Linked DNA regions of Halorhodospira halophila. The protein of the gene in region 1 interacts with the protein of each later gene in a pairwise test. Links are inferred from orthologs where the notes say so. Each region holds a gene or a part of one and is shown on either strand. Other genes may lie near its edges. The genes, in order: rlmN and ftsZ.

Region 1 (3,297 bases):
CAACCAGCGCCGCCGGCGGCGCCCGGCCGGTCGGGGCTCAACGGCTCCCACATTGCCCACGGCCCGCTCCTCGCTGGCCGGATCGCTGCCCCGGCGCCGGTTGTACGCCTCGACCACCGCCTCGGGATCGAGTTCGACCAGGCGCGCATAGGCGCGTAGGTAACCGCGCACGAAGGTTGGCGGCGGCAGACGTTCGTCGTCATCTTCCTCGAGGGCCGTCACCCGGTCCGCCGACAGGTTGAGACTCGACCCCACCGCACGCACGGTACGCCCCTGCGCCTCACGGGCGCGGCGCAGTTGCTGCCCCGGCGACGGCCGGGCGCCCTTGTCCCCGGCATCATCCGGGGCATCGGCCCGGGGCCGCGCCCCGTCGCTGTCGTCCTGCCCCGTTTCATCAGTCATGGCCCGACCTCATCCGCGTGCAAACGTTCGTTCCACCCCGAACCAGGGAAACGCTCGGCCAGCATCTCGGCGAAGGCGGCCGCCTCCTCCGGCCGCCCCTGCTCGGCCGCCACGCGTGCCGACCAGTAAAGGCCGCGCGCCCCGGCGCCACCGCTGTCACGGGCACGTTCCAAGTCTTCGGCGGCCGCCTCCAGCGCCCCCTGGCGGTAACGCAGCTCCCCGCGCACCACACGCGCCGGGGCAAACCCCGGTGCCGCCTCGACGGCAGCATCGGCGCGGCGGGCAGCGGCATCCTCGCGCCCCGCATCGAGGGCGCAGCGGGCGGCGTTGGTCAACGGCACTTCGGCGGAATCATAGCCACCCGCCCCGGCGGCATCCCCGAAGACCTCCAGCGCCTCATCCACTTGCCCGGCACGGCACAGACTCCGCCCCCGGTTGTTCAGGATAGGCCCCGAGTCCGGAGCGGCCTGCGCGGCACGCCGATGGTATTCGTGGGCCATCTCCAGATCGCCCTGCGACTCGGCCACGAGCCCCATGCCGGAAAGCGCCTGTGGGTGTTCTCCATCGATCTGCAACGCCCGCTCCAGGCGCGAGCGGGCGGCCTCCGGCTGCGCATGGGCGATCAGATGAAGCCCTGCCCCGGCGTGGCTGTCGGCTGCGCGCTGGTCATCCGGCATCTCGGGCCCGGCAGCGCACCCGACCGCCAGCAGGGCCGCCAGCATGGGCCCCGTGCGCTTCACGCCGTTCCCGCCACCTTACTGGGCCGCGCATCGCGGATCTCGCCGACGAGCTGGCCGCACGCCCCATCGATATCATCACCACGGGTTTCGCGGATGGTCGCGGTCAGGCCGTGCTCGAGCAGTCGATCCGCGAAGCGGCGCACCCGCCGCTGTGGCGAGCGGCCGTAGCGTGCCCCCGGGTAGGGATTGAACGGGATCAGGTTCACCTTGGACGGAATCCCCCGCAGCCGCTCGATCAGCTCCCGGGCGTGCTCGTCTTGGTCGTTGACCCCATCGAGCATGACGTACTCCCAGGTGATGCGCCTATGGGGCTTGTCGGCGATGTACGCGTGGCAGGCCGGCAGCAGGCGCTCCAGAGGGTTCTTGCGATTGAGCGGAACCAGCTCGTTGCGCAGCTCGTTATTCGGAGCGTGCAGTGAGACCGCCAGACTCACGTCCGTGATGCGCTGCATCCGCTCGATGGCGTGGACCACTCCCGAGGTCGAGATCGTGACCCGACGCTTGGAGAGAACGAACCCGAAATCGTCGGTGAACACCCGCGACGCCGAGATGACCGGGTCGAAGTTGAGCAGCGGCTCGCCCATGCCCATGAAGACGATGTTGGTGATCGCCCCCTCCGGCAGGTGGCGGCGCGCGATGTGAACCTGACCGACGATCTCGGCGGCGCTGAGATTCCGCGAGAACCCGCCCTCCGCCGTAGCGCAGAAGGTGCAGCCCATCGGGCAGCCGGCCTGCGAGGAGACGCACAGCGTCCCACGCTTCGGCTCCGGGATGTAGACGGCCTCGACACAGTTGCCGTCGGCCAGGCGCACCACCCACTTGCGGGTGCCGTCGCTGGCCTGCTGGTCGGCGGCCACCTCGGGCAGACCGACCCGGGCGTTCTCGCGCAGCCGCTGGCGCAGCGCCTTGCTCAGGTCGGTCATCTCGTCGAAATCGTAGACGTGGCGCTGATGCAGCCACTGCATCATCTGCCGGGCGCGGAACCGCTTTTCGCCCAGGGCATCGAAGAAAGCGGCCAGCCGCGGCCGATCGAGCCCGAGCAGCTCGACCGGGCCCGACTGGCGCTCGGCGTGCACCGCCTCGTGGTCAGCGGGAGCAGATCTCATCGGCCTTGAAGAAGAACTCGATCTCCTGTTCCGCCGTCTCGGGGCTGTCCGACCCGTGGACCGCATTGGCATCGATGCTCTCCGCGTAGTCGTGGCGGAGGGTGCCTGCAGCCGCCTCCTTGGGGTTGGTGGCGCCCATGATCTCGCGGTTCTTGCGGATGGCGTCCTCGCCCTCGAGAACCTGCACCATCACCGGCCCGGAGGTCATGAAGCCGACCAGGTCATTGAAGAACGGACGCTCCCTGTGCACAGCGTAGAAGCTCTCGGCCTGCTCGGTGCTCAGCCGAACCATGCGCGCAGCCACCACGCGCAGGCCAGAGCGCTCGAAGCGGGCAAGGATCTCGCCGATCGCGTTCTGCGCTACGGCATCCGGCTTGATGATGGAAAGGGTTCGCTCGACGGCCATTAGGATCTCCTGACTGATGAATGCTCGCGTTCAACAAAAAAGCCGCAGCGCTGGAATGCTGCGGCGCCTTGGGCAGTCGGACAGTCTACCCCTCCGTTCCGGGCGCCGACAATCTCGCCGCGGTTGGGCCGTTCACACGGCAAAGCTCTCGCCGCACCCACACAGATCGCGGACGTTCGGGTTGCGGAAATCGAAACGGTAATTGATACCGTCGCGCACGTAGTCCACCTCGGTGCCTTCCAGAAACGGCCGGTGCTGTTGCGCCATCACCACCTTCACCCCGTGGCTCTCGACGACAAGATCCTGATCGCCGATCTCCTCGGCGTAATCGACCACGTAGGCGAAGCCGGAGCAGCCACTGGCCTTGATCCCCAGGCGCAGGCCGTGGGCCCGGTCAGCATCCTGGCTGGCGAGCATCTTCTCGACATGCCGCGCGGCACGTTCGGTCAGGGTTACGGGCATGACTTGCCTCCTGTCACTGGGCGCGCCGTAACGGCGCATCTGTCTGCATTCTAGGGGGTTCCGGCAGCTAGCGGGAAGCGTCCCGGTGGTGCTCGCCGCACGCCTTCTCGACCGACGTCTCGTCGACCTCCAGATCCGGCACGCGGGTCTCTTCAAGCCGCCCGCCCATCTGCTGCACGGC
Region 2 (3,224 bases), 310 kb from region 1 along the record:
ACCGGCTGATCGTAGGCAATGGGCAGTTCGTCGAGCTCCTCGAAGGTCACCTCCTCCCAGGCGTGCTCGTGCTCGAGGAGCTTGCGCAGGAGGCGGTTGTTGAGGGCGTGCCCGGACTTGTGCCCGTGGAAAGAGCCGATCAGGCTGCTGCCCAGCAGGTAGAGGTCGCCGATGGCGTCGAGGATCTTGTGCTTGACGAATTCGTCCCGGTAGCGCAGCCCGTCCTCGTTCAGCACCCGGTAGTCGTCGACCACGATGGCGTTGTCCAGGCTGCCCCCCAGGGCCAGACGGGAAGCCCGCAGCGCCTCGATCTCCTTCATGAACCCGAAGGTCCGCGCCCGGCTGACCTCCTTGATGAACGAGGTCGAGGAGAAATCCACCTCGGCCCGGGCGTGCTGATCGAGGAAGACCGGATGGTCGAAGTCGATGGTGAAGCTGACCTTGAAGCCCTCGAAGGGCTCGAAGGCCACCCACTTGTCACCGTCGACGACCTGGACCGGCTCCAGGATGCGCACAAAGCGCTTCGGCGCCTCCTGCTCCTTGATCCCGGCAGAGCGGACCAGGAACACAAAAGGCGCCGCACTGCCGTCCATAATCGGTACCTCGGCGGCGGAGAGATCGACGTAGCAGTTGTCGATCCCGAGTCCGGCCAGCGCCGAGAGCAGGTGCTCGACGGTGGACACGCGCACCCCGTCCTCGACCAGGCAGGTCGAGAGACGGGTGTCGCCCACCGCAGCGGCCGTTGCCTTGATCTCGCGATCGAGATCCGTCCGCCGGAATATGATGCCCGCATTGGCCGGAGCCGGGCGGAGGGTCAGGTAGACCTTCTCGCCGGTGTGCAGGCCCACGCCGGTCGCGCGGATGCTGTTCTTCAAGGTGCGTTGACGGATCATGGCTCGACTCGGCTCCACTGCTCATGCGGCTACATGTGTGCTCAGCCGCAACCAGCGCGACCGGACACACCGCCTTCACCGTTTATAGCGGCGAGACGTCGCGAAATATTAGTGTAACAAATCCAAAAAGTATATTGCAGCGCACAAAACGCGCCGCGCCTCAGTCGGCCTGGCGACGCAGGAACGCCGGGATATCCAGGTACTCCATGTCGCCGTCGGTATCCGCCTCCTTGCGCTCGTTGGCGGCGTTCTGCCGGATCACCGTGGGCCGGTCGAGCTGCGCGTAGTCGACCTCGCCGGTGTGCTTGCGCGGACCGGGCTGCGCCTGCTGGGCGACGCGAGCCACATCCTCAGCGGACTGAACCGCCGGCCCCAGACCGGTGGCCACCACCGTCACGCGCAGCTCGTCCTCCAGTTCGGGGTCGATCACGGCACCGACCACCACGGTCGCCTCGTCGGAGGCGTACTCGCGCACGGCGTTGCCGACCTCGTCGAACTCGCCGATGGAGAGGTTGTAGCCACCGGTGACGTTGACCAGAACACCGTTGGCGCCGGCCAGGTTGAAGTCCTCGAGCAGCGGGCAGGCGATGGCCCGGTCGGCCGCCTCGCGGGCACGCCCCTCGCCCGAGGCCACGCCGTTGCCCATCACCGCCATGCCCATCTCGGACATCACGGTGCGCACGTCGGCAAAGTCGACGTTGATCAGGCCCGGACGGGTGATCAGCTCAGCAATACCGCGCACCGCGCCATGGAGCACGTCGTTGGCCGACTTGAAGGCGTCGATCAGGGTCAGGTTCTTGCCGAGCACCGGCAGAAGCCGCTCATTGGGGATGGTGATCAGCGAATCGACGCTGTTCTCCAGCTCCTTGATGCCCTCCTGGGCCACGCCCATGCGCTTGTTGCCCTCGAACGGGAACGGCTTGGTCACCACCGCCACGGCGAGGATGCCCATCTCGCGGGCGACCTCGGCCACCACCGGGGCCGCCCCCGTGCCCGTGCCACCGCCCATGCCGGCGGTGATGAAGACCATGTCCGCCCCGTCGAGCACTTCCTGAAGGCGGTCACGGGACTCCTCGGCCGCCTGCCGGCCGGTGGTCGGATCGGCCCCGGCCCCCAGGCCCTTGGTGATGCCGGAACCGAGCTGCACCGTCACCCCGGCGCGGGTATTGGCCAGGGCCTGGGCGTCGGTGTTGGCGTAGATGAACTCCACGCCCTCGATCTCGCTCTCAACCATGTGCTGGACGGCGTTGCCACCGCCGCCGCCGACTCCGATCACCTTGATGACCGCGTTCTGATTGGCGGTATCCATCAGATCAAACATGATGCTGCCCTCCTCAAGCGTCGCGGACGCTAGCGATTACTGAAATGACTAGAAATTGCCCTTGAACCAGTTCTTCATCCGCCCCCACAAGGCGGTTATCCCGGCGTCCTGCGCCAGCGCCGGCGACATGCCGCTTTCGCGGTTGCGCGCGCCGAAGGCGAGCAGACCGACGCCGGTGGAGTACATCGGGTTGCGCACCACATCGGATAGGCCGGTAACGAACTTCGGCACCCCGATGCGCACCGGCAGGTGGAAGACCTCCTCGGCCAGATCGGTGACCCCCTCCATCTTCGAGCTACCGCCGGTGAGCACGATGCCCGCCGGGATCAGATCTTCGAAGCCGCTCTTGCGCAGCTCCGACTGCACCAGCGAGAGCAGTTCCTCGTAGCGCGGCTCCACCACCGACGCCAGCGACTGGCGGGACAGGCGGCGCGGCGGCCGGTCACCCACCGAGGGCACCTCGATGCTCTCCTCGGGGTTGGCCAGCTGCGACAGGGCGCAGGCGTAGCGCACCTTGATGTCCTCGGCGTGGTGCGTCGGCGTCCGCAGCGCCACCGCGATGTCGTTGGTGACCTGGTGCCCGGCGATGGGGATGACGGCGGTATGGCGGATGGCGCCGCCGGTGAACACCGCGATATCGGTGGTCCCGCCGCCGATATCGACGAGGCAGACGCCCAGCTCCTTCTCGTCGTCGCTGAGCACAGCGTGGCTCGCCGCCAGCTGCTGGAGAACGATGTCGTCCACGTCCAGCTGGCAGCGGCGGACGCACTTGGTGATGTTGTCCGCCGCCGAGACCGCACCGGTGACCATGTGGACCCGCGCCTCCAGCCGCACGCCGGCCATGCCCAGGGGATCGCGGATACCCTCCTGGCTGTCGATGACGAACTCCTGCGGGATCACGTGCAGGATCTGCTGGTCCGCCGGGATCGCCACCGCCTTGGCCCCATCGAGGACACGCTCCAGATCGGCCTGGCGGACCTCCTTGTCGCGGATGGCCACCATCCCGTGGG

The links.
Region 2: the proteins of rlmN (region 1) and ftsZ interact in binary tests that used the Escherichia coli proteins (3 or more experiments, as listed by UniProt). The link is inferred for Halorhodospira halophila from one-to-one orthologs.

The regions. Positions count from the first base shown.
Region 1 is NZ_NHSN01000025.1:65,836-69,132, forward strand. What follows is about bases 194-3,176. They hold rlmN (23S rRNA (adenine(2503)-C(2))-methyltransferase RlmN), read right to left. Parts: upstream 2,249-3,176; coding sequence 1,139-2,248; downstream 194-1,138. Other genes in these bases: CCR79_RS09640 (helix-turn-helix domain-containing protein), read right to left, coding at 194-402; CCR79_RS09645 (tetratricopeptide repeat protein), read right to left, coding at 399-1,142; ndk (nucleoside-diphosphate kinase), read right to left, coding at 2,229-2,654; CCR79_RS09660 (HesB/IscA family protein), read right to left, coding at 2,787-3,116. Also shown: more of CCR79_RS09640, read right to left, coding at 1-193; cysE (serine O-acetyltransferase), read right to left, coding at 3,184-3,297.
Region 2 is NZ_NHSN01000025.1:376,343-379,566, forward strand. The notes cover bases 135-3,044. They hold ftsZ (cell division protein FtsZ), read right to left. Parts: upstream 2,215-3,044; coding sequence 1,054-2,214; downstream 135-1,053. Other genes in these bases: lpxC (UDP-3-O-acyl-N-acetylglucosamine deacetylase), read right to left, coding at 135-893; ftsA (cell division protein FtsA), read right to left, coding at 2,263-3,044. Outside these bases: more of lpxC, read right to left, coding at 1-134; more of ftsA, read right to left, coding at 3,045-3,224. UniProt on the Escherichia coli protein: Essential cell division protein that forms a contractile ring structure (Z ring) at the future cell division site. The regulation of the ring assembly controls the timing and the location of cell division.